2 regions of the uncultured Microbacterium sp. genome follow, and region 2 is predicted to be linked to the other one. Evidence: predicted binding sites of a transcription regulator. Region 2 holds the regulator's gene; the other holds the start of a gene.
The links. Region 2 encodes LexA, which represses DNA repair genes until DNA is damaged. Its sites were predicted from a motif close to TCGAACANNTGTTCGA; they were not measured.
Positions count from the first base shown of each region.

Region 1: a site for LexA is predicted at 12,561-12,576, ahead of ACFE6Z_RS10555 (DUF222 domain-containing protein). Genes of this name have one in related genera too.

Region 1 covers NZ_CAXTJR010000005.1:94,084-110,075, reverse strand. The annotation lists gene ACFE6Z_RS10605 (ABC transporter ATP-binding protein) at 1-406, shown strand, start outside; gene ACFE6Z_RS10600 (GNAT family N-acetyltransferase) at 416-1,027, shown strand; gene ACFE6Z_RS10595 (hypothetical protein) at 1,029-1,220, opposite strand; gene ACFE6Z_RS10590 (SulP family inorganic anion transporter) at 1,230-2,957, opposite strand; gene cydC (thiol reductant ABC exporter subunit CydC) at 3,047-4,717, opposite strand; gene cydD (thiol reductant ABC exporter subunit CydD) at 4,717-6,450, opposite strand; gene cydB (cytochrome d ubiquinol oxidase subunit II) at 6,493-7,524, opposite strand; gene ACFE6Z_RS10570 (cytochrome ubiquinol oxidase subunit I) at 7,534-8,979, opposite strand; gene moaA (GTP 3',8-cyclase MoaA) at 9,189-10,286, shown strand; gene ACFE6Z_RS10560 (ArsR family transcriptional regulator) at 10,326-10,958, opposite strand; gene ACFE6Z_RS10555 (DUF222 domain-containing protein) at 11,059-12,531, opposite strand; gene ACFE6Z_RS10550 (SGNH/GDSL hydrolase family protein) at 12,795-13,427, shown strand; gene ACFE6Z_RS10545 (LLM class flavin-dependent oxidoreductase) at 13,446-14,477, opposite strand; gene ACFE6Z_RS10540 (GNAT family N-acetyltransferase) at 14,555-15,076, shown strand; gene ACFE6Z_RS10535 (LGFP repeat-containing protein) at 15,104-15,992, opposite strand, start outside.
Region 2 covers NZ_CAXTJR010000002.1:344,876-360,867, forward strand. The annotation lists gene ACFE6Z_RS06810 (helix-turn-helix domain-containing protein) at 132-440, shown strand; gene ACFE6Z_RS06815 (DUF3046 domain-containing protein) at 474-698, shown strand; gene recA (recombinase RecA) at 1,042-2,106, shown strand; gene ACFE6Z_RS06825 (regulatory protein RecX) at 2,210-2,839, shown strand; gene miaB (tRNA (N6-isopentenyl adenosine(37)-C2)-methylthiotransferase MiaB) at 2,883-4,433, shown strand; gene miaA (tRNA (adenosine(37)-N6)-dimethylallyltransferase MiaA) at 4,430-5,374, shown strand; gene ACFE6Z_RS06840 (GNAT family acetyltransferase) at 5,371-5,790, shown strand; gene dapF (diaminopimelate epimerase) at 5,926-6,783, shown strand; gene ACFE6Z_RS06850 (class I SAM-dependent methyltransferase) at 6,822-7,469, opposite strand; gene hflX (GTPase HflX) at 7,608-9,194, shown strand; gene ACFE6Z_RS06860 (prolyl oligopeptidase family serine peptidase) at 9,224-11,152, opposite strand; gene ACFE6Z_RS06865 (hypothetical protein) at 11,530-13,131, opposite strand; gene lexA (transcriptional repressor LexA) at 13,212-13,904, opposite strand; gene ACFE6Z_RS06875 (LysM peptidoglycan-binding domain-containing protein) at 14,171-14,563, shown strand; gene ACFE6Z_RS06880 (histidinol-phosphate transaminase) at 14,610-15,695, shown strand; gene hisB (imidazoleglycerol-phosphate dehydratase HisB) at 15,709-15,992, shown strand, end outside.

The DNA of each region.
Region 1 (15,992 bases), on a different contig from region 2:
CCTCGCCGGCGCTGTGCCCGGTGGCGCCGCCGACGGTGCTCCGCTCGCGGCGGTCTTCCGCCCCGGTGCGGTGCGACTGGAGCCGGTGGTCGATGCATCGTGGACCGGGGCGCTCCGCCTCATGGCCCACGAACCCGCCACCCCCGGGGAGTGGCTGGCGCGCGTCGTCCGTCTCGAGCAGAACCTCGGCGGCGTGCGCGTCCACACCGCCGCGCCGCCGGTCGCGGTCGACATCTCGGTCGAGGCGGCGGCCGCCCTGCGACTCACCGCTGGGACGATCGTCCGGCTGCGCGTCGCGGCCTCCGATGTGCGTCTGCAGTCGGTCCCGGCGCCCGCGGCCACCGCAGCCCCCGCGGCCAACGCAGCCACCGCAGCCCCCGCGGCGCCTCTCGAAGCCGCGCTCTAGAATCGGCGGATGCCCCGCATCCGCCCCTTCAGATCGGGTGACGAACCCGCGCTGGCCGACATCTGCCTGCGCACAGCGGATGCCGGAGCCGACGCCACCGGCATCTTCGACGACGATGCGATCTGGGCCGAGATCTTCGTCCTGCCTTACGTCGCGCGGCATCCGGACCTCGCCTCCGTGGTCGAAGCCGACGACGGCCGGGTCGTGGGGTACATCGTCGGCACGTCCGACACCGACGCGTTCGAGGCGTGGTTCCGCGACGAATGGTGGCCCGAGCACGGCGCTCGTTGGCCCAGGCCCGCGCAGGAGCGCACGCGGCAGGACGCCACGCTGCGCTATGCGTACGCACGGGCTCCGGGGGCCGAGCCCTACGGCGGCGACTACCCCGCGCACCTGCACATCGACCTCCTGCCCGAAACGCAGGGCGGTGGATGGGGGCGCCGGCTCATCGAGACGCTCGTCGAGGCTCTCCGCCGGCGTGGAGTGACGGGGCTGCACCTCGTCGCCTCGGACACGAATTCCGGAGCGATCGCGTTCTATCCCAGGGTCGGGTTCACCCCGCTCCCGTCGCACCCCGGCGTGCGGGCGTTCGGGATGACGCTGAGGCCCGAAGCGGGCTGAGTCAGCCGGCCGTCAGGTCACGCACGCGCCGCCGTTCGCGCAGCGAGTGCGCGGGGCGGCCGGGCGCAGCATCCCGCTTCGCGTCGAGCACGTGCTGCTCGATGAGCCCGGCGTAGGCGACGCGCCAGCTCCGGATCCGGATGTCGGCGATCGACCTGGTGTCGTCGATCGTGGCGCGGCGGACGGAGAGCACCCAGCGACGCTATCGCGATGCGACCACCGGCGGCGCGGCCCGGAAAGCCCTCACGGCGTCGGCCATCGTCGGGTAGTACGCGTCGTCGCCGAGCAGCGCGGTGATGCCCGAGCGGTCGAGGTGCGCACGGACGTTGTCGGCGACGTTGGCCAACGCGAGATGAACACCACGGTCCTTCAGCTCGTTGAAGGCCTGGATCACCGTCTCACCGCCGCTGTAGTCGACGTCCGACATCGCCGCCGCGTCGATCACGAGCCACCGCACGGTGGGGGCGCCCTCGCCGACGAGGGTGAGCATCTCTTCGTTGAATCGGTTGGCGTTGGCGAAATAGAGGCTCGCGGCGAAGCGATAGACCACGAGTCCGGGCTCGCTGGTGGCTCCTGCGGCCACTGGGACGGTTTCGCTCATCTCCTTCGGCGCCGTGATGATCACGCCGTCCGTCGGGCGGTAGCCGTGGCTGAGGTGCGTGATGATCGACAGGATGATCGCGAGGATGATCGCCTGCTCCACACCCACCGTCACCACGACGAGCGCGGTGATGACCGCGACCGCGAATTCGCCTCGACGGATCCGCAGCACATGCCGGAGGCCCTTGATGTCGATGAGTTCGACGCCGATGAGGAAGACGACGGACGCCAGCACCGCCGTCGGCATGAACGCGAGAGGCACGGTGAGAAACAGCAGCACGATGAGCACGATGAACGCGGTCGTCAGCGATGCGATCTGCGAGCGACCGCCTGCACCGGTCACCATCTGGGTCTTGGTCGGGCTGCCGTTCACGACGAATGCGCCTGAAAGACCGGCGGAGATGTTGGCGAGTGAGAGGCCGACGAGGTCGGTGTTCTCGGAGAACTGCTCCTCGAATTTCGCCGCGTAGGCGCGTGAGGTGGCGGCGCTCTGCGCGAGGATGACGACGAACAGTGCACCCGCGGTGCCGAGCAGTGGTGCGAGTTCGGCCCACGTGATCGCCGGGATGCCGAACTGCGGCAGGCCGCTGGGGACCGTGCCGAGCACGGCGACGCCGTCGGCGGCGAGATCGAACTGCCAGCTGACGATGATCGCCCCGACGACCGCGATCAGGGCCCCCGGAACGCTCGGCGCGAAGATCTTCGTGGTGAGCGCGATCGCCAGCACGGCGAGCGACACCCAGACCGTGGGCCAGTTGAGGCTCCCGAGGTCGGCCATCGTGGCGAAGAACTTCTCGATCGTGCCGCTGGAGCCCGGCCACGTCTTGGTGAACGTCGGAGCGGGGATGCCGAGCATGTCACCGAACTGCCCCAGAGCCACCTGGATGCCCACGCCGGTGAGGAAGCCGATCAGCACGCTCCGCGACAGGAAGTCGGCGATGAACCCCAACCGGGCCACACGGGCGAGGATCAGCAGGAGCCCCGTGATGATCGCGAGAGCACCGGCGAGCTGCACGTACTGCGGCGACGCGAGGGGCGCGAGCCCGGCGAGCCCCGCGGCCATGATCGCCGCCGTCGCCGAGTCGGCACCCACGACGAGGTGGCGCGACGAGCCGAGCAGGGCGAACACGGCGATCGGGATCAGGATCGTGTAGAGGCCGGTGATCACCGGCATGCCGGCGATAGCGGTGTAGCCCATCACCTCGGGGATGCCGAGGGCAGCCAGGGTGGCGCCGGCGGCGATGTCGGCAGGCACCCGCTTGATCTGCACGGGAAGGATGCCCTGCAGGAGGGGCAGACGCCGTCGAGCGGGCGCGGGGTTGGCTGACATGACTGGATGCTATGGCCAGCGCCCCGCGCGGCGACTCGCCCGGGAAGGGTGATTCAGGCGGGCGACCTGCGGGGCCGACGGGGCGGCCGTCAGCCCTCGAGTCGGCCGTTCTCGATGCGCACGACGCGATCGACGAGCCCCGCCGGCACCGCGACGTGCGAGATGAGGATGACCGACTGATCCGCACCCACGGCGCCGAGCAGATCGGTGAGGAGGGTGTCGGAGGCGGCGGGATCGACCCCGGCCGTCGGCTCGTCGAGCACGAGCACCGGAAACCCGCGCAGCAGCGCGCGGGCGAGCGCGATGCGCTGCGCCTGCCCGCCCGACACGAGCGCGCCGCGCTCGCCGACACGGGCATCGAGGCCGCCGCGCTCGCGGACCCACGGCCCGAGCCCGACGCGGTCGAGCACCTCGAGCAGCTCGGCATCCGTCGCCGTCTCGCGCGCGAAGAGGAGGTTCTGACGGACGTCTTCATCGAAGAGCATCGGATGCTGTTCGCACAGGCCGACCGTCAGCCGCACGTCGTCGGCCGCGAGTGCCTGCACCGGCCGATCGCCGATCTCGTACGTGCCGGAGATGTCGAGAAAGCGCACGAGCGCGTGCGCGAGGGTCGTCTTGCCCGCGCCGCTCGAGCCGACGACGAGCAGGCGTTCGCCGGGTCGTACATCGAGGTCCACTCCGCTCAGCGACGGCGCTGCGACTCCGGGCCAGTGCGAAGAGACGCCGCGGAGGCGCAGGCCGGTGCCCAAGGCGGGACCGACGCCGGTGGGGAGGACGGTATCGGCGACGAGGCCGTCGGGAAGCTCCGTGGGAAGAGCGTCGGCGATGCGCTCGGCCGAGGCGCGCACCTGCCGCCACGCCGAGGCGGCGAGCGGGACGGCGGCGAACACCTCGAACACCGCCATCGGCACGAGCACGACGATCGCAAGCTCCGGGCCCGCGAGGGATCCGGCCGAGACGAGGGGCGCGCTGACGAGAACGGCGGCGATGGACGCGAGCCCGGCGAGGACCGATACGAGGCCCGCGGTGCCGGCCTGGGCGCCGGCGCGCCGCACGATCGCCTGGCGCAGCCGCGCGTCCGCGGCGAGGATGCGGTCGCGACTGGCGTCCTGCGCACCGTAGGCCGCCAATACGTCGAGGCTGCCGAGGTGATCGGTGAGCGCGTCGGCGAGGGCGGCGCGCCGTGGGGCGATCGCGCGCTCGGCGCGGGCGCCGGAGGCCCAGCCCCACAGTGTCGCCGCGGCGGCGGCTGCGACGAGGCATCCGAGCATGGTCAGCGCGGCGGGCCACGAGATGAACGCCACGAGCACGACGCCACCCAGCGCGACCGTCGCGGACGCGACGAGCGGCTGGACGACCCGCAACGGCAGGTTCTGCAGGTCGTCGACGTCGTCCACCAGGGCGCCCAGCACCGACCCATGGCGTGTGCGGGCGAGTCCGTCGGGTGCGAGCGGGATGAGACGTCTCACCAGCGACGACCGCGACGAGGCGAGCTGGCGCAGGGCCGCGTCGTGGCTGGCGAGCCGGTCGGTGTAGCGGAAGGTCGCGCGGGTGAGCGCGAACAGGCGGACGCCGACGACCGCAGCCGAGATGTAGAGCACGATCGGCTGTTCGCTCGCGCGCACGATCAGCCATGCGCTCACCGCGAGGAGCGCGACGGCGGATGCCTCGGACGCGAACGCCGATGCCGCGCCCGGCCAGAACCGTCGGAGCGGGGGCATGGCGCCGCGCAGGACCGACTCCGTCGTCGTGGCGCTCATCACGCGTTCACCTCCACGGGCCACAGCTGCACGACGCGATCGGCGATCGTGCGGGCGCTCGTGCGGTGCGAGACGAGGACGACGGCGGCTCCGGCATCCGCCAGTTCGCGAACCGACCGCCACAGCCGAGCCTCGGTCTCGGCGTCGAGGGCGGCGCTGGGCTCATCGATCGCGAGCACCTCGGCTCGCGCGCGCAGGTGCCGGTAGAACGCGCGGGCCACGGCGACGCGCTGCGCCTGGCCGCCCGAGAGCCCGGTGCCCTGCACACCGAGCTCCAAGTCGGGGTCGAGTTCGCCCGCGCACGCACGCCGCAGCGCGTCTCGCACCAGAGCGGGATCGGGCTCGGTGTCGCCCAGCGCGACGTTGTCGCCGATCCGTCCGGCGATCAGGCCCGCCTGCTGTCCGGCCCAGGCGATCCAGGTCGGGGCGGAGAGCTCGCGAACATCGCGTCCGCGCCAGGTCGCCGTCCCCTCGAATCGCGCGGCGCCCCGCAGGGCCGCGAGCAGGCTCGACTTGCCGGCGCCGCTGGGCCCTTCCACCAGCACCACCTCGCCCGCGGAGACTTCGAGATCGAGGGGCGGCAGCATCCGCTCGCCGCGCTCCACCCGCATACCTCGCACCCACAGCCCCTCGCCCGCGTGAGTCGAATCGGTCGAGGTGCGGACGACCTCGGACGGGGAGTCCGCCACTCGGCCGGAACTCCTCGTCTCGGCGGCGGGGCCCGCACCGGCGGCACCCGCACCGCCGGCACCATCCAGCACCTCGAACACGTCGTCGGTCGCGGCGACGCCCTCGGCGGCGGCGTGGAACTGCACGCCGACCTGCCGGATCGGCAGATATGCCTCGGGCGCGAGCAGCAGCACGAAGAGCCCGACCGCGAGGGTGAGCGATCCGTCGAGCAGCCGGAATCCGATCGTGACGGCGATGATCGCCACCGAGATGCTCGCGAGCAGTTCGAGGGCGAACCCCGAGAGGAACGAGATGCGCAGCACGCGCATCGTCTCGGTGCGGTACCGCTCGGTGACCTGTTCGATGGATGCTGCGGCGCGATGCTGGCGGCCGAAGACCTTGAGGGTCGACAGGCCCTGCACCGTATCGGCGAACCGCACGGCGAGCGCGTGCAGGGTGTTCCACTGACGCTTCTGCACCGACCGGGTGGCCATGCCGATCAGTGCCATGAAGAGCGGGATGAGGGGGAGCGTGAGCAGCACCGTCAGGCCGCTGATCCAGTCCGCCCACCACATCACGAGGATGATCAGGGGTGTGGCGATCACGGTCTGCACGAGCTGCGGCAGGTAGCGCCCGAAGTAGGCCTCGAGGGCGTCGAGGCCGTGGCCGGCCGTGAGCGCCAGCTGAGCGGAGTTGCGCGACGAGAGCCACGCGGGGCCGAGCGTGCCGACCGCATCGACGAGTGCGCCGCGCAGCTGCGCCTGCACGGTGGCAGCGGCTCGGGCGGCGACGGCGTCGCGCGCCCAGAGCAGGATGGCGCGCACGGTCACGACGAGGGCGAGCAGACCGAGTGTGGTGGCGAGCTCGGGTGCCGGCATCCCGTCGATGGTGCCCACGATCGCGCGTGTCAGCAGCCACGCGAACGCGATGATCACGAGTGTCTGCGTGCCGCCGATCAGGGCGATGACGACGAAGAACCCGCGCGAGGCCTTCGCGTAGCGCAGCAGCCGGGGGTCGACGGGACGGATGCTGTCGCGCGGCGCGTCAGCGGAGTCCGAAGCCATCATTCGATCCTGCCTTACCGTCGGAGCTGCGGACCGAGAACCTCAATGCGCGACCGCGGCCGCCTTCTCGATGCGCGTGCGCGAGACGCGGCGGCGGAAGACCCAGTACGTCCACGCCTGGTAGACGAGCACGAGCGGGAGGAAGATGACGGCGGCCCACGTCATGATCGTGAGGGTGTAGTCGGTGCTGGAGGCATTGTCGATCGTCAGGCTGAAGGCCGGGTCGGTGCTGGAGACCATCACGTTCGGGAACAGCGCGAACCACAGCGTGAGGACGGCGCTCACGATGGTCGCGGCGCCGAAGCCGAACGCCCAGCCCTCGCGGTCGCGGAGGTTGAACAGAATCGACATGACCAGGCACACCGCCGCGATCGCGGCACACGCGATGACGGCGGCCATGAGCGGCGCACCGTTGCGTGCGGCGATGAAGATCGTCCAGATCAGGAAGATCGCGGCCACCACGACCGTGATCATCCCGGCTCGCCGAGCGAGCGTGCGGGCGTCGTCGTGCACCTGGCCGTCGGTCTTCAGCGCGACGAAGTAGACGCCGTGGGTGAAGAACAGCAGCAGGGTGGTGAGGCCCCCCAGCAGGCCGTAGGGGTTGAGCAGTGTGAGGAGCGAGCCGGTGAACTCGTGGCTCGCGTCGATCGGGACGCCCTGCACGATGTTGGCCAGTGCCACGCCCCACAGGACGGCCGGCACGGCCGAGCCGACGACGATCATCGTGTCGAAGCCCTTTTTCCACTGGAGTGAGTCGCGTTGGTGGCGATACTCGAAGGAAACGCCGCGGAGGATCAGGGCGAGCAGGATCAGCAGGAGCGCGAGGTAGAAGCCGCTGAACATCGTCGCGTACCACTCCGGAAAGGCCGCGAACAGACAGGCTCCCGCGACGATGACCCACGTCTCGTTGAGGTCCCACACGGGGCCGATCGTGTTGATGATCTGGCGGCGGCCGATGTCGTCTTTGCCGAGGAACGGCAGCGACATCCCGACTCCGAAGTCGAACCCGTCGAGCACGAAGTAGCCGACGAAGAGCGCGCCGATGATGAAGAACCAGACGTATGCGAGATCCATGGCGGGCTCCTAGTAGACCGTCGTCGGGGTGTCTTCGAGCGCGTGATCCGTCGGATCCGGGTCGCCCGGACCGGGTAGGGGTTCAGGCCCGGTGTGCGCGGTCTTCATGATGAGCCCGATCTCGACGACCGCCAGGATCGCGTAGATCGCGGTGAAGGCGACGAGCGAGATGAGCACCGTCCAGCCCGGGACGCTCGGCGAGACGCCGTCCTGGGTGAGCATCAGGCCGAACACGATCCAGGGCTGTCGACCCATCTCGGTGAACACCCAGCCCACCAGGATTGCGAACAGCGACGCCGGCCATGCCCAGATCGCCAGACGCCACGCCCAGGTGGGTACCTCGCGCTTAGCCTTCTTGCGGGTGAGCCACAGGCCCGCGACCGACACCAGCGCGGCGATGCCGCCGAGCCCGATCATCCAGCGGAACGACCAGTACGTGATCCACAGCACCGGCGCGAAGTTGCCGTTCACCCGGTCGGCGAACTGCGGGAAGAGCTGCGTCGCATACGCGTTGTTCAGGTCGTTGATGCCTTCGACGCAGCCATCGAAGGTGTGCGTCGACAGGAACGACAGCAGGTAGGGCACGCGGATCGAGAAGAGCTCGGAGGTTCCGTCCGGTGTGCCGAGAGTGAAGACCGAGAACGAGGCGTTCGCCCCGCACGCCGTGTTGAAGAGGGCTTCGGCGGCGGCCATCTTCATCGGCTGGGTCGAGACCATCACGAGCCCGAGCTGGTCGCCCGAGACGGCGACGCCGACGAACGCGATAATCAGGCCCCACAGGCCGTAGCGCAGCGACGTGCGCATCATCTCGATGTTGCGCCGACGCACGAGGTGCCACGCCGAGATCGAGACGATGACGCCCATCGTCATCATGAACGCGGCGAACAGCGTGTGCGGGAGGGCTGCCAGGGCCACCCGATTGGTGAGAACCGCGAAGAAGTCGGTCATCTCGGCGCGGTGGCCGTCGGCCGCCATCTTGTAGCCGACCGGGTTCTGCATGAACGCGTTGGCTGCGAGGATGAAATACGCCGAGAACCAGGCGCCGATCGTGGCGATCCAGATGCTGGCCAGGTGCAGGCCCTTGGGCAGCTTGTCCCAGCCGAAGATCCACAACCCGATGAAGGTGGCCTCGAAGAAGAAGGCCATGAGCCCCTCGAACGCGAGGGGTGCGCCGAACACGTCACCGACGAAGCGCGAGTACGACGACCAGTTCATCCCGAACTGGAACTCCTGGACGATGCCGGTCACCACACCCATGGCGAAGTTGATCAGGAAGATCTTGCCGAAGAAGCGGGTCAGGTGCAGCCACTTGAGGTTCGCGGTGCGGAACCACGCCGTCTGGAAGATCGAGACGGTCAGCGCCATCCCGAGCGTGAGGGGCACGAAGAGGAAGTGGTAGAGGGTCGTGAGACCGAACTGCCAACGCGCGAGCAGCAGGGGGTCGAGCAGGTCCACCGAGGTGCCTCCGATCACTCTGAGAGTGTGGTCTGACCACAGTAACATGTGGTCAGACCACACGCCATGGGCAGTTCTCCCGTGCCCGTCCAGGCTCCCGCATCGACCCGACTCACGCCAGTGCCGCGGGCCGTGAAAAACGGCCCCGCGCGGTGAGGTCGCGATTACGCTCGAAGGATGAGTGCACGATGCGGCGCGAGTTCGCGATCATGACGGCTGTTCCCGTCATGATCGGCGTCCGTGCAGCGCTCCCGACGGACGGCCGGACGGATGCTGCGCCCGCCGCACTCGGTGCACCGCTGGTCGACACGCACCGGCGCGTGCATCGCGATCTTCGGATCTCGCTCACCGATCGCTGCTCACTGCGCTGCACCTACTGCATGCCCGAGCAGGGGAACGAGTGGCTGGCGCGCTCCAGCATCCTGAGCCTCGAGGAGATCGAGCGGATCGCGCGGGTCGCTGCGGCCGACGGCGTCACGACGTTCCGGCTCACGGGCGGTGAGCCGCTGCTGCGGGCCGACATCGTCGAGGTGGTGCGGCGCCTCAGTGCGATCGTGGGCGCCGACGGGCCGGTGCAGCTCGCGATGACGACCAACGGCATCCGCCTGGCAGCGCTGCTGCCCGATTTGATCGACGCGGGGCTGCACCGCGTGAACATCAGCATCGACACGCTCGACCGCGAGAGGTTCCGCGAACTCACGCGGCGCGATCGGCTCGACGACGTCCTCGAGGGGATCGCGGCGGCCGCAGCATCCGGTCTTCGTCCGCTCAAGCTGAACACGGTCGCGATGCGGGGTGTCAACGACGACGAGCTGCCCGATCTGGTCGCCTTCGCGGTCGAGCACGGCGCCGAGCTGCGGTTCATCGAGCAGATGCCGCTGGATGCCGGGCACACGTGGGACCGCGCCCAGATGGTGACGCGCGACGAGATCCTCGCCGCTCTCTCGGAGCGGTGGGAGCTCACGCCGATCCCGGGGCGCGGGGGAGCGCCCGCCGAAAGATGGACGCTGGATGGCGGCCCGCACACGGTCGGGATCATCGCGTCGGTCACCGCACCGTTCTGCGGTGATTGCGACCGGCTGCGGCTGACGGCCGACGGGCAATTGCGCAACTGTCTCTTCTCGACGACCGAGTACGACCTGGTGCCGATCCTGAGATCAATCGCTGAGCCCGCCGAAGCGTCGTCGATCGACTTGGGCATCGATCGGATGCTGCGCTCCTGCGTCAGCGGAAAGCTCCCTGGTCACGCGATCAACGACCCGAGCTTCCTCCAGCCCGCGCGAGGGATGAACGCGATCGGCGGCTGACGCCGAATACTCGCACTCCGGCGCTCCGGCGCTCGGCGATCAGGCGGCGGCGTGCGAACGTGCGAGCTGCAGGACGCAGCCGTTCGGCACGCCCTCGGGGCGCACGGCGACGGCGCGCAGCGGACCGCCGGCTTCGGTGAGCACGCCCTGCATGATGCCGAGGTGCACGGCGCACAACGTCTCGCGATGGTCCGCCTGCGTCGCCTGATGGTGGCACCGCCTCACCTCGAGCGTCAGGTTGTGAGCGTCGAAGGCGGGGTCGAACCCGGAGTCGGCGAGGTGCTCGACGATCGCGTCCAGCTGGTGGAGCGCGTCGGGGTCGAGGTCGCGCGTGTCGGGTTCGGCGTCCGGGATCATCCGCCGCATGAGATCGCCGCGGTTCGCCGCTTCGCGGACCTTCCGTTTGGCGACCGGGCTCGAGATGGCCGCCTCACCCATGACAGCGGTGAACAGCACTCGCGGCCGGCCGCGCGTGGTGCGGTGCTCGATGGTGCGGACGACGAGTCCGTCGGCCTCGAGGCGCTGCAAGTGCTCGCGGACGGTGTTGGGGTGAAGGGCGGTGGCCTCGCTCAATTCGGTGATCGTGCGGCGGGTCCGCTCGGTCAGCAGTCGCAGGATCTCGACGCGGCTGTAGCTGGAGATGGCGCTGTATCCGGCTGTCGTGGAGGACATGGCCTCATTATTCATGGGGCCCGCGAGCGGCTGGATGAAGCCTCTCGACGTCGAGGGATTTCTTCTTGATGTCGAGATATCCAGGTCTGATTCGCGTCCTTCACGCGGCTCGCCAGCCGGCGCGTTGGGGTTGTGGTGGTGGTGGATCCCAGGCCCATTTCCACGCCGCTTTCGATGTCAGGGCGATGGGTCGGCGGCCGCCGGGTGGGTGGAGCATGAAGTTCTCATGGCCGTTTCGGGTGATCTTCCATCCGTGGTTGTGCAGGGTCATGTGGTGGTGTCGGCAGAGGAGGATGCCGCGGTCGATGTCGGTTCGTCCGCCGTCGGCATAGGGGTCGATGTGGTGTGCTTCGCAGTACGAGACGGGGCGTGTGCATTCGGGCCACATGCATCCGCCGTCGCGTGCGGCGAGAGCAAGCGTCTGCGTAGCGGTGTACAGCCTGTGCGCGCGTCCGACGTCGAGCGGGTTCCCGTGTCGATCCGCGGTGATCGTCACGGTGCCGGCGGCGCACACCGCACGATCGATCACGGAGCCCGGGAACGCATCGCCGCCGTCTTCGGCTTGCCCGGTGCCGAGGAGACGTCCGAATGCGTCTCGCGGACCCTGGATGTCGTTCACCGTGACCAGACGCACCCCCGGCTGGCGGGCACCGAACACATCGCTGGCAGAAGCGAGTGCTCCGGCGCGCAGGACGTCCATGAGCAGGTCGTAGGCGAGTTGATCGTTGGTGCGGGGATCGTCGCGCAGCTTGTCGGCCGCGGTGACGTCGGCGCTGTTCACGAACCTCGGTCCGCCCCGGCGAGGACGCAGTGCCGCGTCGAGGATCGTCCGCACCCACAGCGCCATCTCGTCGTCGTAGGTGATCTTGGCGTGGTGCTGACCGTCGGCGTCGGTCCACATCCGGTACGCGCGCGATTCGTACCGCTTCGCGAAGCGCGCTTCGGCGCCGGTGGGGTCGAGCAGGTCACGGATGATCCGCGCTCGCTTGCCGAGCTCCTCCACGGGCATCTGAGACGCCTCTGCCACGAGACCTTCCGCGGCGAGGGTCCACGCTTCGCAGACCGCCTCGGAGTCGATCGTGATGTCGCCGATCACCGCTGGTTCGCCGAGCCCGCCGCGGATCGCGTCATGCTGAGCGGGGGTGAGCGCGCCGCTGAGCAGCGCGGTGCGCAGTGGTTCATGCCACGGCGCCGCGGCCTTGATTGTCGGATCGGCCGGCTCACCGGCGGCGCCTTCCACCAGCGCCACGCCGACCCGCACCTGCCGGGTGGCGTCGGCCTTCGTTCCGCCCGTGATCGACTGGATCAACGACACCGGCGACGCGAATCCCTGCCCGGCAGCAAGGCCTCCGCCTCCGTCGTCACGTCGAGAACGCTGCGCCGCGACACCGGCGAGCACGGCCTGCAACCGCGCGGCGTCATTGGCCAACGCTGTCACGTCGGCCAGAGCATCCAGCACCGACGAATCACTCAACCGCACCGCGCACGACGGCAACGCCGCAGCCTCGACATCCAGTTCATCCCACGCCGCAAGCCGGTCGACCCGGTCGCGTATCGCGGTGAGGATGTTCATACAGCTATCGTGACAGGACCCTCAGACATCAGAACAGAAATACGAGAGCCTGTGGAGGGATTCGGACACGCAGGGGTCCTGGGGAGGCGTCGGCAGGCATCAGATCTCGGGGCGATCAGCCGAGCTTCGCGGAGTGAGCGTCACGTCGGCGACGGGATGGACGAACGCTCGCGACGGGCTGGAGGAACGCCGCACGGGGCCGGAAATGGTTGAATGGGATGGACGCCTGACGGGCGCGCACGCCATCCGACAGGAGCCCTTGAATGACCGCCAGTACCCCGCAGATCGTCGTCTTCACCGGTGACAGCATCACCGATTCAGGCAGGCGGGACGACCCCGAGGGCCTCGGCGGGGGCTACGTCCGTCTCATCGCGGAGAAGGCCGCGGGTTCCGACCTCGTGATCCGGAACACCGGTATCAGTGGCAACCGAATCGTCGACCTGGAGCACCGGTGGGACGAAGACGTGCTCGCGGCCCGCCCCGACGTGCTGACGGTCCTCGTCGGAGTGAACGACACGTGGCGCCGGTACGACAGTGACGATCCGACGTCCGCCGAGGCGTTCGAGGCCGGCTACGACCGGCTGCTGGGCGCCGCCGCGGCGGCGGGCGTGGAGCGCATCATCCTGATGGAGCCGTTCCTCGTCCCGGTCACGGACGAACGCCTCGCGTGGCGGGCGGAAGACCTCGATGAGAAGATCGCCGCCGTCCGGCGACTCGCCGACAAGCACGGTGCGATCCTCGTTCCGTTGGATGCCGTCCTGAACAGTGCCGCGGACGCGCTGTCTCCGGCGGAGATCGCGGCAGACAGCGTGCACCCCACGCCATACGGACACCGGCTCATCGCCGAACAATGGTGGGAAGCTGCGGCCCCCGTTCTGAGGAAGGTCGCCGAGTAGGCCGGGTAGCCCGCTGGGTCAGCTGACCCGGGTCCCGACCCAGCCCAGCGCCGGCGCGACGTACTTCGCGAACGACTCGACCATGCGCAGATTGAACGCGACGCCCAGCTGCGACGGGATCGTCAGCATGAGCGTGTCGGCGGTCTGGATCGCGGCATCCCCGAGCAGCTGCTCCACGAGCACGTCGGGCGCTGCCGCGTACGTCTTGCCGAACGTCGAGCGCATGCCGTCGATGTAGCCGATGCCATCGCCGTCCTGACGGCCGCCGAAGTACATGTCCTCTTCGTCGGTCGTGATCGGGAAGATGCTGCGGCTCACCGACGTGCGCGGCTCGCCCGCATGCCCAGCTTCGCGCCACGCGGCACGGAACGCGTCGATCTGCTGCGCCTGCAGCTCGTCGAAGGGCAGACCCTTGTCTTCGGTCAGGAGCGTCGACGACATGAGGTTCACACCCATGCGCCCCGCCCATTCGGCCGTCTCGCTGTTGCCGGCACCCCACCAGATGCGCGAGCGCAGTCCGGGGGAGTACGGCTCGATGCGCTGCAGACCGGTGCCGCCGCCGAACGGGCTGTTCGGATCGCGCTCGGCCAACCCCTCGCCCTCGATCGCCCTGAGGAACGTCGAGAAGTGCTCGCGGGCGATGTCGGCGCCGCGGGAATCCTGCGATCCCGTGTAGCCGAACGTCTCGAATCCGCGGACGACCGACTCGGGTGACCCGCGGCTCACGCCCAGCGCCAGTCGTCCATCGCTGATCAGGTCGACCGCGGCCGCTTCCTCGGCGAGGTAGAGGGGGTTCTCGTAGCGCATGTCGATGACGCCGGTGCCCACCTCGATACGTTCGGTGCGCGCGGCGATGGCGGCCAGCAGCGGCATGGGCGAGGCCTGCTGGCGCGCGAAGTGGTGCACGCGGAAGTAGACGCCGTCGACGCCGAGATCGTCCATCCCCTGTGCGAGGTCGATGGCCTGGTGCAGCGAGTCGCCGGCGGTGAGCTCCCGACCACCGCCTAGCGGCCCGTAGTGTCCGAACGAGAGGGTTCCGAATCGTTGCATGATGACGACAACGATGGGGATGCCGCATCCATTCCTTTGAATGGATGCTCGCGCTCGACGTAGGCGATGATGGAGCCGTGAATCCCCGCACCCTGGGCGACGGCGCCCCCCAGAACGAAGCCGTGCTGCGCGCGGCGCAACCGGGCGATGAAGCGGGGATCCTCGCGTGCATCCAGGCACTCGCCGACTACGAGCATGAACCGGATGCTGTCACTGGCACCGCTGAGATGCTCACCGCCTCGCTGTTCGGCGACGAGCCCCGCGTGTTCGCCCACGTCGTAGAGCGCGAGGGCTCGATCGTCGGCATCGCGATCTGGTTCCTCACGTATTCGACGTGGACCGGGCGGCACGGCATCTGGCTGGAAGACCTCTTCGTCGGAGTGGAGCAGCGTGGCCGCGGCTACGGCAAGGCGCTGATCGCCTCACTCGCGGCGGTGTGCGTCGAGCGGGGCTACTCGCGGCTGGAGTGGACGGTGCTCGACTGGAATGCACCGTCGATCGCGTTCTATCGCTCACTCGGGGCGGCGCCGATGGACGAATGGACCACCCAGCGCCTCGTCGGCGACGACCTCGCCGCGCTCGCCGCCACCGGCTACTAATCCTCAGCGCCTCAGCGCCTCAGCGCCTCAGCGCGGCGAGACCTTCGTGACCGATGTCGCGTCGGCGAACAGTCCTGTCGTCGTCGCGACACTCAGGCGTGCGGCATCCGCCGCCAGGGGCAGCTGGATGCGCAGCGCGCTCTGCAGCGTCAGGTCGTAAGAGGCGCCGAAGCGACGCCCGCCGATGATTCCCGACACGATCGCGGTCGCGGAGCCCTGCAGCGTCTCGCCGGCCAGCTCCCACCGTGCGATCCCCGGACGCACGTTGAGGGTGAGCGGCGCGGCCGATTCGGCCGGCAGGTCGACGAAGCGCGCGCGGATGACATCGCCCTGCAGCCCGACGCGGTTGGTCACCGTGAGAGTGACCTTGCGCCCCGATCCCGGAGCGACGCGGAGCGTGTTGGCGGTACTCCGCAGGTGCTCGCCGGCGATACGCATCGCCGATCCGCGTGCCCCGTCGTGGCGCACGACATAGTCGCGCAGGGCGTGGGCGATCGCGATGCGTCCGCCCCTGCCCCGTGAGACGGTGTCGAGCACGAAGTCGTCGTCGTACAGGCCCTTGATGATGGAGCCGATGTCGCTGGCCAGACCGAGATCCAGTCGCGCGCGGAAGTCTCCGCCGGCCAGCAGATCGAGGGGCGAGTCGTTCGAGGCCAGCTCGACGACGGCTTCGCGCTGGTCGCCCTCCGGCAGCTGGGCGGCGAGGGTGATGAATTCGTTGCGCAGCGCCGCGGAATCAGTGACCGCGCCTCCGCCCAGAAGGCCATCGCCGAGCAGGCCATCGCCGAGCGCCCCCTTCAGGTTTAGCTGAAGCTTCTTCGCATCGAAGATCGCGGGGCGTCGGCGGGTCGCGATCTCGCCGACATCGATGCCGGCCGCCTCGACGACGCTCTCGCGCGCGGCCGCGGTCGTGAGG
Region 2 (15,992 bases):
TCGTTATATACATCGCGACATTCGGCGATTCCCACCCTTTCCCCAGCGCACGGGATTAGATTGGGATCAGCCGGTGTTGTACTGTTGTCCACCCAGACAGCGGTGAATCATCAAGTGAGGAGGGGGCCCACATGATCCTTGTTCGTCAAGAGATCGGCGATGTCCTGCGTGATTATCGTCAGCAGAAGGGACGCACCCTCCGTCAGGTGGCGAGCCGCGCGAGCGTGGCTCTCGGCTACCTGAGCGAGGTAGAGCGCGGGCAGAAAGAAGCATCGAGCGAGATTCTCGCCTCGGTCGCCGAAGCACTCGACGTGCCGATTTCGACCATCATGCGCGAGGTCGGCGATCGCATCAGCGTGCTCGAGGGACTGCAGACCTTCCCCGACGTCGTCCCCGACGACCTCGTGGCCTCGGTCGACGCCGAGCTCTCGCTGCGCTGACACTTCGACGTCGCTCAGTGACCGGGGTTCGCTGTGCGCCGCAGTGAGTTCCTGCGTGCCGTCGCCGACGAGTTCGGCGCCAGATCGACGTTCCTCCTGAACGATCTGGTGCTCGGCGAGGTGGGCGACCGCACTCCTACGCAGGCCCTGGACGCCGGTGTGCCGCCGCGCGAGATCTGGCTCGCGCTGTGCGCCGAGATGGATGTTCCGGAGGCACGGCGCTACGGCGCCGGACGCCTCGAGCCGCGCAATCGCTGACCCGCGGATTGCCGCAGCGAGCGCCAAGGCTAACCCGCGGTTGTCGAGTAGAGAGCGCCAAGGCTGGCCCGCGGTTGTCGAGTAGCGAGCGCCAGCGAGCGTATCGAGACACGCGGCGTGTCCGTCGAACCTTCGTTCGATAGCTGAGTAGGCTCCTGCACAGCTGGTGTCGAGGACTCGTCTGTCCACGGATTCGGGAGGTGCGTGATCCGCATGTCGGAACCCACCCGTAGCGTGAGCGACGTCGAACGACACCACACGCCTTGTCACAGCATCCTCCCCGGCCGTCGGGGCGGAGCGCGACAGCCTACAGGCGACGGAACGCGAGCATAAGGAGCACGCCATGCCCTCACCCGAGAACCGCGAGAAGGCCCTCGAATCGGCCCTCGCCCAGATCGACCGGCAGTTCGGAAAGGGCTCGGTCATGCGACTGGGCAGCGACGATCGTGCTCCCGTCGAAGTGATCCCCACGGGTTCGATCGCCCTCGACGTCGCGCTCGGCGTGGGCGGTCTGCCCCGCGGCCGCATCATCGAGATCTACGGTCCTGAGTCGTCGGGTAAGACCACGCTCACGCTCCACGCGATCGCCAATGCGCAGCGTGCCGGCGGCATCGCCGCGTTCATCGACGCCGAGCACGCGCTCGACCCCGATTACGCGATGAAGCTCGGCGTCGACATCGACCAGCTCCTCGTGTCGCAGCCCGACACCGGCGAGCAGGCGCTCGAGATCGCCGACATGCTCATCCGTTCGGGCTCGATCGACCTGATCGTGATCGACTCGGTGGCGGCCCTCGTGCCCCGTGCCGAGATCGAGGGCGAGATGGGCGACTCCCACGTCGGCCTGCAGGCCCGCCTCATGTCGCAGGCGCTCCGCAAGCTCACCGGCGGGCTCAACCAGACCAACACCACGATGATCTTCATCAACCAGCTCCGCGAGAAGATCGGCGTGTTCTTCGGCTCGCCCGAGACCACCGCCGGTGGCAAGGCGCTCAAGTTCTATGCGTCGGTCCGCCTCGACATCCGTCGCATCGAGACGCTCAAGGACGGGACGGATGCGGTAGGCAACCGCACGCGCGTCAAGGTCGTCAAGAACAAGATGGCCCCGCCGTTCAAGCAGGCCGAGTTCGACATCCTCTACGGGGTGGGCATCTCGCGAGAAGGCAGTCTGATCGACTTCGGCGTCGAGCACGAGATCGTGAAGAAGTCGGGCGCCTGGTACACGTACGACGGCGAGCAGCTCGGCCAGGGCAAAGAGAACGCGCGCAACTTCCTGATCAAGAACCCGGATGTCGCTGCCGAGATCGAATCGAAGATCAAGACGAAGCTCGGCATCGGCGCGCCGAAGCTGGCCGCGGTGGTCGACAGCCCGGTGCAGACCGACCAGCTGGCCAAGAAGCGCCCGGCCTGATGTCTCGACGGGCTCGACAACCGATGTCTCGACGGGCTCGACAACCGATGGGCGAGGAATGAACGGTGACGGGGGCGAGTCTTCACAGGTTCGACCAGAGGGGATGGCCCCCGTCACCTACCTGCCCGGCGTCGTGCCGGAGAAGCGCACGAATCGTGCGAGCACTGTGGCGTTCGCAGAGTCGTCCGGGGCCGATGACGAGCCTCACGGCGACTCCGAAGACATCGTCGATCGCGAATCGATCGTCGCCGCGGCATCCGTCGCGCTGACCCGGAGCCTCGGTCGGCGCGGGCTCTCGATCGCCGAGGCCAGGGCCAAGCTGCGCTCGAACGCGTTGACCGGCGACGAGATCGACGGGGTGATCGAAGACTTCGTGCGTCGGGAGTGGCTCGATGACGCCGTGCTCGCCGAGCAGCTCGTGCATTCCGCGACCACCCGACAAGACATGGGCACCAAGGCTGTCAAGCAGCTGTTGCAGAAGCGGTTGGTCGCCCGAGAGGTCGTCGAGGCCGTCATCGCCGAGCTTCCCGACGACGATGCGGAGCGGGCGCTCGAGTTCGCCACGTCGAAGGCTCGCTCGCTCGTGCGGTACGACGACGACACGGCGATCCGTCGCTTGATGGGCCAGCTCGCCCGCCGCGGCTTCGGAGGGTCGATCGCCGGGCACGCGGCGCGGACCGCACTCGCTGAGGCGCGCAAGAGCGCTGGGGGCGGGGGAGTCCGCTTCCGCTGATGCCGGGGCATGGTCCCGGGATCCCGCCGTAGAATCGAACATCATGACTCTGCTCGCCAGTAATCCCACGGTCATCGCGCCGTCGCCGGCCGCGCACGATGCCGTCGGCAACCCGAGGTCGTACGAGGTGCGCACGTTCGGCTGCCAGATGAACGTGCACGACTCCGAACGACTCTCCGGCTCGCTGGAGAGCGCGGGGTACGTGCGCGCCGAGGCGGGCGAAGAGGCCGACGTCGTCATCATCAACACGTGCGCCGTCCGCGACAACGCCGCGGGAAAGCTGTACGGCACGCTCGGCCATCTCGCGTCGGTCAAGCGGCGCAAGGACGGCATGCAGATCGCGGTCGGCGGCTGTCTCGCGCAGATGGACAAGCAGACGGTGCTCGACAAGGCGCCGTGGGTCGACGTCGTGTTCGGCACCCACAACATGGGGTCGCTGCCGAGTCTGCTCGAACGCGCGCGCCACAACGACGAGGCGCAGCTCGAGATCCTCGAGTCGCTCGAGGTCTTCCCCTCCACCCTGCCCACCAAGCGCGACTCGGTCTACAGCGGGTGGGTGTCGATCTCGGTCGGGTGCAACAACACCTGCACGTTCTGCATCGTGCCGAGCCTCCGTGGCAAGGAGAAAGACCGTCGGCCCGGAGACATCCTCAACGAGCTCCGACTTCTCGTCGACGACGGTGCGATCGAGGTCACGCTCCTCGGCCAGAACGTGAACTCGTACGGCGTGGAATTCGGCGACCGTCAGGCGTTCGGCAAGCTGCTGCGCGCCGCAGGCGAGATCGAGGGCCTCGAACGCATCCGCTTCACCAGCCCGCATCCCGCCGCGTTCACCGACGATGTCATCGATGCCATGGCAGAGACGCCGTCCGTCATGCCCCAGCTGCACATGCCGCTGCAGTCCGGCAGCGATCGCATTCTCAAGGCGATGCGTCGCTCGTACCGCAGTGAGAAATTCCTCGGGATCCTCGATCGGGTGCGCGAGCGCATCCCGAACGCCGCGATCACGACCGACATCATCGTCGGGTTCCCCGGCGAGACCGACGAAGACTTCGAAGACACCATGCGGGTCGTCGAGCAGGCTCGATTCTCGAGCGCCTTCACGTTCCAGTACTCGATCCGCGCGGGAACCCCTGCCGCGACGATGCCCGACCAGGTGCCCAAGGCGGTCGTGCAGGAGCGCTACGAAAGGCTGATGGCTCTCCAGGAGCGCATCTCGCTCGAAGAGAACCAGGCGCAGGTCGGCCGGCAGGTCGAGGTGCTCGTGTCGATGGGCGAGGGCAAGAAGGATGCCGAGACGCATCGCCTCACCGGTCGCGCTGAAGACAACCGGCTGGTGCACTTCGAGGTGCCCGCGGCAAGCGAGCTGCCCCGACCGGGCGACGTCGTGAGTGTCGTGGTGACCCACGCGGCGCCGTTCCACCTGCTCGCCGATTCCGCAGACGGATCGGCGTTGCGCATCCGTCGCACGCGTGCGGGCGACGCGTGGGATCGTACGCAGGCGGAGTCCTGCGCGATTCCGGCCCCGGCGTCCGAGCCGGGCGCCGCGCGCGCGGTCTCGCTCGGGCTGCCGACACTCCGCATCGGAGTGTGAGTCCGCGCGAGCCGGGGCCACGGCTCTGGGCCGTGGTCGGGGCGACGGGCACCGGCAAGACGGCGCTGTCGCTCGATCTCGCAGAAGCGCTCGCCCGGGCGGGGCGTACCGCCGAGATCGTGAACGCCGACGCCATGCAGCTGTACCGCGGCATGGACATCGGCACCGCCAAGCTGTCGGTCGACGAGCGACGCGGCATCCCGCATCATCTTCTGGACGTGCGCGAGGTCACCGATGACGCGGCGGTCGCGTGGTATCAGGATGCTGCGCGCAGCGCGATCACCGAGATCAACGGTCGCGGAAGAGACGCGATCCTCGTCGGCGGTTCGGGGCTCTATGTGTCGAGCGTGCTATACGACTTTCGATTCCCGCCCCGGGATGCCCGGCTGCGCGCGGAGCTCGAAGCCGAGCTCGACCGGCTGGGCCCCGGCGTGCTCTACGCCCGTCTTCGCGACGCCGACGCGGCGACCGCGGAGCGGGTCGATCCGCGGAACGGGCGTCGCATCGTCCGCGCCCTCGAGGTGCTGGCTCAAGGCGAGGCAACGCATGGCGCCGCACTTCCGGCCGAACCGGTGAGCTGGCACGCCCACACGCGGATCATCGGCACCCAGGTGCCTCGCGCCGAGCTCGTTCCTCGTCTGGACGCCCGCGTCGAACAGATGTGGACCGACGGTCTCATCGCCGAGGTACGCGCACTGCAGCAGGCGGGGCTGGAGGACGGGACCACCGCGCGGCGCGCGATCGGCTACGCCCAAGGGCTGGCGCAGCTGGCGGGGTCGATGACCGAGGCCGAGGCGATCGCCGAGACGCAGGCCCTCACCCGCCGCTATGCCCGACGCCAGGTGTCGTGGTTCAGGCGCTATGCCGACGTGCGGTGGGTGAACGGCGATGACGTGAAGGCCCACACCGGCGGGCCCCTGCCGCACATACTGGATTCATGACCAGCATCCGCGCATTCGCTCTGCGAGACACCGAGTCCGTCATCGCGCTGTGGCAGGCCACCGGCCTGACGCGGTCGTGGAACAACCCGCACCTCGACATCCAGCGCAAGCTCACCGTGCAACCCGAGCTGTTCCTCGTGGCGGTGGACGGCGAAGACGTCGTGGGCAGCATCATGGGCGGTTACGACGGGCATCGCGGATGGATCTATTACCTCGCCTCCGCTCCCGAGCGGCGCGGGCAGGGGATCGCGCGTGACCTGGTCGCGGCGGTCGAGGAGCTGCTGCTCGAGCTGGGGTGCCCCAAGGTCCAGCTCATGGTCCGGCCAGACAACGAGCACGTGCTGGGCTTCTACGACCGCCTCGGGTACGAGCGCTTCGACACGACCACTACCGGTAAGCGCCTCATCGCCGATTGATCTTCGGAGATCTGCAGTGCGTCGGTGAGATCGCGGCGGGGAGGCCCGACGCGGCGCCGATCTCCGAAGTTGCGCAGCGCGCGCGACCGAGAAGAGCCCCCGCGGCTGACTCCGGTGCGCCCGTAGACTGAGGGGATGCCGCAGACCATCGCCTTCACGAAGGGCCACGGGACCGGCAACGACTTCGTCATCGTCGCGGATCCGGACGGCGAACTCACCCTCAGCGACGATCAGGTCGCGGCCCTCTGCGACCGTCGCTTCGGCATCGGTGCGGACGGCATCCTCCGTGTGGTGCGCTCCGCGCGGATCGCCGAAGGTGCGAACACGCCCGACGCCGAGTGGTTCATGGACTACCGCAACGCCGACGGGTCAGCGGCGGAGATGTGCGGCAACGGCATCCGGGTCTTCGTCCGCTATCTCGTCGATCGCGGACTGGCGTCGCTGGATGACGGGGCGCCGCTCGCCGTCGGCACCCGCGCAGGCGTCAAGACGCTCACCCGGAGCGACCTCGGATTCGAAGTCGACCTGGGGCCGTGGACGGTGGCGCCCGACGACGTCCTGGTCCGCGCTCGCGGCCTCGCCGTGGCCCGGCCGGGTGCCGGCATCGACCTCGGCAATCCGCACGTCGTGGTAGCCCTGCCCTCCGAGGACGAGCTGGATGGGCTGGATCTCACTGTGCAGCCCGTACTCGACCCGATTCCGCCCCACGGCGCGAACATCGAGTTCGTCGTGCCGAGCGACCCCCTCGTGCGGCACGGAGTCGGCGCGATCCGCATGCGGGTGTTCGAGCGCGGCGTCGGCGAAACCCTGAGCTGCGGCACCGGCGTCGCGGCAGCCGCCCTCGCGGTGCGGCACTGGGCGGGCCATGCGGCGCCCGATCGTTGGGCCGTCTCGGTGCCGGGCGGCGAGCTGGGCGTGCGGATGATCGACGGGCACGTGCTGCTCTCAGGACCCGCGACACTGGTCTACTCCGGCGAGGTCGCGCTCGCCTGAGCCGATACCGGCGGGTGCCCGTACCCCACCGGAAGGGTCTAAGACGAGATCGTACTCAGCGGCTCTGTGGTCGGCGACCCGTGGCGACGCACCTTGAGCACCCGGAAGCCGCGACCCGTGGCCGTGCGGTGCACGCTGAAGCTGTGTGGGAAGGATGCTGCGAGCCAGCGCTGCAACGAGTCCGACCCGAGGTTGCGCTGCACAACGAGCCACGCGTCACTGCGCTCGTCCAGGCGAGGGATCCAGCGTTCGAGCAGCCCGTGCAATTCGTTCTTGCCGACGCGGATCGGAGGATTCGAACGGATGGTCCGGAAGGCCACGTCGTCGGGAACATCATCGGGCAGGACGGCGTTGACGTTGGTGAGGCCGAGCGCTGCGCAGTTGCGGCGCACGAGGTCCAGCGCACGTTCGTTGACATCGATCGCCCACACTGTCGCGTGCGGTGAGGCGACCGCCAGCGAGAGGGCGATGGGTCCCCAGCCGCATCCGAGGTCCAGCAGATGGCCCCCGGGCGGCGGTGGGGGAGTGTTGGCGAGCAGGACTGCGGTCCCCGCGTCGATATGGTCAGGGCTGAAGACGCCGCCGGCCGTCGTCACCTCGACATCGTGACCGCCGATCGAGACTCGAATGCGACGCAGATTCTCCGGACTTGCCGGCGACGCACTGAAGTAGTGGTCGCTCCCCATGGGAGCGAGCGTAGCGGAGGAGCGCGTCGGCGGGGGAGGCTAGAGTGGCGGGTGCTTCGCCGGACGTAGCATCCCGACTCGAACGCAGCACTCGAGCTATCACGGCACACACCGACGAAGTACCAGACGAAGGAACACATGACCGACACGACCACCCCGACGAACGCCGCAGGAGACGTCGCCGCGACGCCGACCGACGCACTGTCCGACACTCCGATCGACGCCGTCGACCGCGTGTTGGCGCGCGCGGACGCGCACTCCGGTGCGCGGGTCAGCACGTTCTCGGATCGCGGTGAGAGCGGCGGCCGGAGCTCTGCCCAGGCGCTCCAGGACGAGTCGACCACGCTGGGTTCGTCGACCGACGGCGATCAGTGGGATCGTGAGGAGCGGGCGGCTCTGCGTCGGGTTCCCGGGCTCTCGACCGAGCTCGAAGACGTCACCGAGGTCGAGTACCGGCGGCTGCGGCTCGAGAACGTCATCCTCGTCGGCGTGCACCCCCAGGGTGAGCAGACGGACGCCGAGAATTCGCTCCGCGAACTCGCCGCCCTGGCCGAGACCGCCGGCGCCGTCGTGCTCGACGGCGTGCTCCAGCGCCGTCCTCACCCCGACCCCGCCACGTACCTCGGCCGCGGCAAGGCGCAGGAGCTCAAAGACCTCGTGGCGGCGCTCGGCGCCGACACCGTCATCGCCGACACGGAGCTTGCCCCGAGCCAGCGTCGCGCCCTCGAAGACGTCGTGAAGGTGAAGGTCATCGACCGCACCACCGTGATCCTCGACATCTTCAGCCAGCACGCGAAGAGCCGCGAGGGCAAGGCTCAGGTCGAGCTCGCGCAGCTCGAGTACCTGCTCCCGCGCCTGCGCGGCTGGGGCGACTCGATGAGCCGCCAGGCCGGTGGCCAGGTCGGCGCCGGCGGTGCAGGTATGGGCTCGCGTGGTCCCGGTGAGACGAAGATCGAGCTGGATCGTCGACGCATCCGCACCAAGATGGCGATCCTGAGGCGACAGATCCGCGACTTCGGTCCGGCGCGCGACGCCAAGCGCGCCGAGCGCAAGCGCAACACGATTCCCTCGGTCGCGATCGCGGGGTACACCAACGCCGGCAAGTCGAGCCTGCTCAATCGCCTGACGAGCGCCGGAGTGCTCGTGGAGAACGCCCTGTTCGCCACTCTGGACGCCACGGTGCGCCGCACCGAGGCATCCGACGGCCGTGTCTACACGCTGACAGACACCGTCGGGTTCGTGCGCAACCTCCCGCACCAGCTGGTCGAGGCGTTCCGCTCCACCCTCGAAGAGGTCGCGGATGCCGACGTCATCGTCCACGTCGTCGATGCCGCGCACCCCGACCCGGCAGCCCAGCTGCAGACCGTGCGCGATGTGATGGGCGATGTCGGTGCGCGCAGCATCCCCGAACTGGTCGTCTTCAACAAGGCCGACCTGGTCGACGACGACACGCGGATGGTGCTCAGAGGCCTCGAGCCCAAGGCGCTGTTCGCGTCGTCACGCAGCGGGGAAGGCATCGACGAGCTGCGTGCGGCCGTCGAGGCGGCGCTCCCGCTCCCGGCCGTCGAGGTCCGCGCGCTCGTCCCGTATGGTCGCGGCGACCTCGTGTCGCTGGTCCACGAGTCGGGCCACATCGTGTCGCAGTCGCACGAAGAGGGCGGCACGGCCCTGCACGCCTACGTGTCGGAGCGCCTCGCCGCCGAACTGGCGCCATTCGCGGCCTGAGCGCTCCTTCTGCGTCAGGCGAGTCGGCGTCAGTCGAGCACGAGCGGCGGCACGTCGTCCGGCTCGAATCCGAGGACTGCCCCGAGGAAGGCCAGCTGCGTCTCGTACGCGTGCACCAGCGTCTCGGCGCGGCGGAAGCCGTGGCCCTCGCCCTCGTACAGGACGTACGCGTGGGGCACGCCGCGGGCGGCCAGCGCATCGCGGATGCTCTCGGACTGCGCCGGCGGGACGACCGCGTCGTCGGCACCCTGCAGGATGAGCAGCGGCACCGTGAAGCGCTCGGGGTGGGTGAGCGGCGACCGCTCGATGTAGATCGCCTCGGCCTCCGGCAGCGGGCCGATGAGCCCGTCGAGGTAGCGCGCCTCGAAGTCGTGGGTGTCGGCCGCAAGGGCGCGGGCGTCGCTCACCCCGTAGCGCGAGATGCCGGCGGCGAACACGTCGGTGTTCGCGACCGCGGACAGCACCGTCCACCCACCCGCCGAGCCCCCGTCGATCGCGATGCGCTCCGGGTCGGCGAATCCTTCCGCCGCAAGCCCGCGTGCCGCCGCGGCGACGTCTTCGACGTCGACGATGCCCCACTGGCCGCGCAGGCGCTCGCGATACTCCCGCCCGTAGCCGCTCGAGCCCCCGTAATTGACGTCGAGCACGCCGATTCCGCGGCTCGTGAAGAATGCGATGCGGTCGGATGCTGCGCCGCCGACGTGCGAAGTAGGGCCACCGTGCACGAAGACGATGTAGGGCGGGAGCTCACCGTCGGTCCCTTTTACGCCCGGATTGGTCGGCGGAAAGGCGAACGCGTGCACCGGCCCGCGCGGGCCGGGGGTGGACAGGGCCCGAGGCTGCGGCATCCATTCCGCTCCCCACGGTGACTCGCCGCCGCGGACGAGCGAGATCTCGGTGGGCCGGTCGAGGTCGACCTCCCAGAGCCCCGGCGGGGACTCGACCCCGGCGCCGGCGATCAGCACGCGCGTGCCCCGCACGTCTTCCACCGTGAGGTTGGCGGACGGCGGGACCGCCAGGAGCCAGACCGCGCCGTCCGGTTCGATCACCACGAGGTCGTCCGATCCCTGGGTGCGCACAGCCACGATGCGACCGTCGTCGAGGTGCGCGAACCATCGGGCGCCGAGGACCCAGAGGGGTCCGCCGGTGTCGGCGTCGGCGCTCTCGATCTGGCGGGGCTCCGCCCGGTCACCGTCGGCCGGCACTTCCGTCTGCCAGAGGTTCCAGCGGCCGGTCGGATCGTCGGCGTAGAGCAGGTGATCCTCCGCCGTCCACACCGGCAGCAGAGCGGAGGAGTCCGCTCCCGCGACGACGGTCCACTCGTCGACCCTGCCGTTCGCGAGCGCGCCGACACGGAGCTGCGCCCTATCCCACGGCATGTGCGGGTGATCCCACGCGATCCACGCGAGCTTCTCGCCATCCGGCGACAGAGCGGGCTGCGCGAGGAAATCGCTGCCTGAGACGACCGAGACGACTTCGGCGGTATCGGCGGTCTCGTCTACGCCGATCTGCACAATGTCGCGCCGGGGCACGGCGGTGCCTTCGTGCGCCTCGCGGACGGCCAGCAGTCGATCCTGCTGCCACGAGAGACCACCGAACCGGGTGTCGCCCGCCTGGGGTGTCAACGCCCTCGTGCTGCCGTCGGGTTCGCGCAGCCACACGCGCTGGTCAGCCTTCTCGACGAAGAAGAGCCGGCCGTCGTCCGCGGCCGTCCACGCGCCGCCGCCGTACTCGTGGACACGCGAGCGGGCGCTGCGGGGCGCGGGCAGCACATCTTCCACATCGCCGTGCGTCGTGCGCCGGCGTACGGCCGTCCTGCCTCCTTCCGAGGGGATCGTCTCGCCCCACCAGATCTCGTCGCCGACGTATCGGGCGCCCTCGATCCGGGGTGAGGCCGACGCGACCGCCTCCGCCGTGAGGGGAGAGGGCCAGGATCCGTACGGGAGCTGCTCGGTCATGCCTCCACCGTATTCGGCGTGTGCGCATCCTGCAGGCGGCGCGGGCCGACCGCCTCGACCGCCTCGGCGATGTGACCGGGACCGCCTCGCGCCGGCAGTAGGTTCCTCTCTCTACGACCCCTCGGTGCCGGTCCGGGTCGAGGTGCGGGCGGCCGTGTCCGCCAGCTGGCAGACATGCGCCCCGACACCGACCAACTTCTGGACACGCGAAGGCCGGGGCCACCGGCATCCGCGTTCGTGTCCGCCAGCTGGCAGACATGCGCCCCGACACCGACCTGCTTCTGGACACGCGAAGGCCGGGGCCACCGGCATCCGCGTTCATGTCCGCCAGCTGGCAGGCATCCGCGCTCATGTCCGCTAGCTGGCTGGCATAGAGGTCAACGCTGAGGGGTGCGGGGGCGCGGCGGGCGCTTGCCCGTCGCACCGGTGCCCTCCTCGGTCACGGCGTCGGCGTCGACCGGTTCGACCACCTCGGTCACGGCGTCAGGATCGATCACCGCGGTGTCCGCAGTCTGATCGACCCCGTGCGGCGCGAGGACGGCAGTGCCTCCGACTGCTGAGGCCCGAGCGCCGGCGACGACGAGCTCGGCATCGAGCGCCTCGTCAGCGAGGGTGACAGCATCGGCTGCCCCGGCTCCCGCTCCTTCGCCGGGGCGTTTCTGCACAAGCTCCGTCAGCCACCAAACGAGTAGGCCCACCACGAGCACCAGCGTGATGTCGCCCGCGCCGAGCGGGCGCAGCAGCACCAGCCACCCCACCAGAAGCACCGCCAGCACGACCCGCACCAAGACGTGCTGCGCGAACATCCACGACCCGAATCGCCCCGTGTCGACTCCCCGCGCCGCCAGGAACGTGCGGATGCTCTGGTTGACCGCCCCGACGGCTCGCCGCGTCGCCTGCGCGCCCCGCCATCGGCCGCCCACCCAGGCGAGCACCGCGATCACGACCCCGATCACGGCGACGACGACAGCGGTCTGCTGGGCGGCCCCGATGATCTGGTCGTAGATCGCGGTGAGCGCGATGCTCGAGACGCCGAGCTTCGGTGCGGACAGCGCGAGCACGCTCCCGCCGATGACGAATCCGGCGGCCAGTGTGGTTCCACCGATGGCGATCCCCACTCCGGTGCCGAGAAGGGCGGTGCTGCGACGGCGAGCGATCAGGATGCCGGCGAGGAAGAAGGCGAGCGCCACGAAGGGCAGCCAGAACCCGACGGTGACGGCGAGGCCGTACACGACGCTGATCGTCGCGAGCGAGTCGCTCTGGGCGATCACGATGGTGCGATTGATGGTCGGGATCGCGGAGGCGAATCCGACGCCCTGGTCGACGAGGCGCTGCTTGACCGCATCGATGATGGGCCCGAGTTGGAGCCCGATCTGGCCGGTGTCGCTGATGGTCACCGCACCGCCCGACGTCCCTCCGGTCGCCGCCGCGACGAAGCCGCGGTGGCTGGCGGTCAAAGCTCCTTGCCACACGCTGGCGAAGGCATCCGATGCCACCACTCTGGTGACGGTCGTCGTCACCAGGCTGTTGAGCCCCTGCACAGCGGGCTCGCGCAGGAGGTCAACGGCTGCCGAGGCGCGCGGCGGCAGACCGAGACCCTCGATGCCGTCGAAGAGGTCATTCGTGATGCCGGCGAAGTCGACCGACGAGTTGATCGCATCCGTCGTCTGGTCGACGATGAGCGACTGCACCGCGGGATCGTCGACCAGGGGGGCGAAGGTCGCGACGAACGTGGTCTCGTCCACCAGCTGGGTTCGCGCCCATGCGGTGACGACCGAGACCGGAACGAGGACCGTCGCCAGCACGATGCACACGGCGGATAGGAACGCGCGCCACGTTCCGCGGCGCCTGCGCGAGGGCGCGATCGCCACATCTTCGGCGGATGCGCGCAACCGTGCATTCTCCGCTTCGAGGCGGTCCAGGCGGGCGCGAAGCTCGTCGGTATCGCTGGATGAGGAGGCAGAGTCGGCAAGGGTCATTCCACCCTTATAGCCTCGATCGGCGGACGCGGAAAGCCGACGGCGGCGAATTCACCCTGTGCGGATGACCGACGGGGCGATCAGACCGCGCGCAGGACCGCGACGACCTTGCCGAGCACGGTCGCGTCATCGCCGAGGATCGGCTCGAACGCCGAGTTGCGCGGGAGCAGCCAGGTGTGACCGTCGCGCTGACGGAAGGTCTTCACGGTGGCATCGCCGTCGAGCATCGCTGCGACGATGTCGCCGTTGTCCGCCGTGTTCTGCGCGCGGATCACGACCCAGTCACCGTCGCAGATCGCCGCGTCGATCATCGACTCGCCCGACACCTTGAGCATGAACAGCTCGCCCTTGCCGACCAGCTGCCGCGGCAACGGGAAGATCTCCTCGACGTGCTGATCCGCCATGATCGGCACCCCGGCGGCGATGCGGCCGACCAGGGGGACCATCGCGGCGTCGCCGACCATCGGGGCCGAGTCGGCCGGGTTCTCGGTCGACATGCCCGGCAGATCGATGAGCACCTCCATGGCCCGCGTCTTACCCGGGTCGCGACGCAGGTACCCGCTCAGCTCCAGCTGATTCAGCTGATGAGTGACGCTCGACAGCGACTTCAGGTCGACCGCGTCGCCGATCTCGCGCATGCTCGGCGGATAGCCGTGCCGGGCGATCGACCGCTGGATGACCTCAAGGATCGCGAGCTGCTTGTCGCTGAGACTCTTGCGCCGGCGGGTCTGCGGCCTTTCACGCCCGCTGGCGGGCGTCGTCGCCTCGGTCATGATCGTGCTCCTGTCTCTCTCCACCGGCTTCGGTCTGGCATCCGTCTTCGAATGTCGGAGGCTCGTGGTGGGGTGTTGCTATCGAAACCGTATCCGCATCCCATCAAATCCGCCCGCACCTTGCGCGCGTGTCGTGTTCGAGGAATACCCATCCTGTTTCGCTGTTGACAGCATAGCCCATCGAAGATAGCTTCGGAATAGATATCCGTAGGCCCTACGTCCGCCGCGACGTCGAATACGAATCTCTCGTCCACTCAGGAGGAATCATGACCGCGATCGCCATCGGCCGCCCGATGCGGCGCTCCCGTACCCGCACCGTCTCGGCAGCTTCGTCCGCCACCCGGTTGCGTCTGACGGTGCGCGGTCGTCGCCTCCTCGCCCTCCTCGCGGCGATTCCGGCCGTCATCGCTCTGTCGCTCGCGATCCTCGGCGGCGGCGCGGCGCTCGCTTCGCGCGACGCCGGGCTGCCCGCTGACTCATTCCAGACGGTGACCGTCGTCTCCGGCCAGTCGCTGTGGTCGATCGCGGAGAAGGTGGCGCCGAGCGCTGACCCCCGCGACGTCGTCGATGCGATCATGCGGCTCAATGCACTCGACAGCGCGACCGTGTCGACCGGGCAGAAGCTCGCAGTCCCCGGCGAATACGGCGGCTCGCACTGACCGCCGGCACCCGGCGTCGTTCCGCCGCGGCCGTACCATTGGACGGGTGAACGCGCGCCTCGAAGACCTCCCGATCCGTGACGACCTCCGCGGGCTCGTGCCCTACGGTGCTCCGCAGGTCGCACTGCCGGTCGCGCTGAACGTCAACGAGAACACGCATCCGATTCCGCAAGACGTCGCGGACGACATCATGGATGCTGTGGCCCAGGCGCTGCACGGCGTGAACCGCTATCCCGATCGCGAGTTCACCGAGCTGCGCCACGGCTTCGCGAACTACCTGGGCCACGGCCTCAGCCGCGAGAACATCTGGGCGGGCAACGGCTCGAACGAAGTGCTCCAGCACCTGCTGCAGGCCTTCGGCGGCCCGGGCCGCACGGCCTTCGGGTTCGCGCCCACCTATTCGATGTACCCGTTGATCAGCCGCGGAACGGGCGCGCAGTGGTTCGGTGGCACGCGCGGGCACGACTTCACGCTCGACGCGGAGGACGCGGCATCCCAGGTAGCCGATGCCGCCCCCGACGTGGTCTTCCTCTGCGCGCCGAACAACCCGACCGGCACTCCGCTCGGCATCGACGTGATCGAGGCCGTGTACGACGCGACCGACGGCGTCGTGATCGTCGACGAGGCCTACCACGAGTTCGCGCCCCGCGACGAGCCCTCCGCGCTCACACTGCTGCCCGGCCGAGAACGGCTCGTCGTTTCTCGCACGATGAGCAAGGCCTTCGCCTTCGCCGGCGCCCGCGTCGGCTACCTCGCCGCCGATCCTGCCGTGATCGACGCCCTGCGTCTGGTCCGGCTGCCGTACCACCTGAGCGCCCTCACGCAGGCGGCGGCCACCGCGGCGCTCCGCCACGCCCCGACCATGCTCGGGATGGTCGATGAGATCGTCGGTCAGCGCGACCGCATCTCGGCGACCCTCGAAGCGCTCGACTACGAGCCGTACGAGTCGTGGGCCAACTTCGTGCTGTTCGGGGGAGTGAAGGATTCCGCGGCCACCTGGCAGGCCCTCTACGACCGCGGTGTGCTGATCCGCGACGTCGGCATCCCCGGCCACCTCCGGGTCACGGCGGGCACCGAAGACGAGACGTCCGCGTTCTTGGATGCGCTCGCCTCGCTAGACTCGCCCTCATGACGAGCGCCGCCTCATGACCGCCTCGACCGAGCACCGGACGGCCCCGCACCGTACGGCGCAGCTGCGCCGATCGACGAGCGAGTCCACGGTGGAGCTCTCGCTCGACCTCGACGGCACCGGATCGAGCCACATCGACACGACCGTGCCGTTCTTCGACCACATGTTGACGGCGTTCGCGAAGCACTCGCTGACCGATCTCACCGTCCGAGCCTCCGGCGACACCGACATCGACGCCCACCACACCGTCGAGGATGTCGCGATCGTGCTCGGCCAGGCCATCCGCGAAGCCCTGGGCGA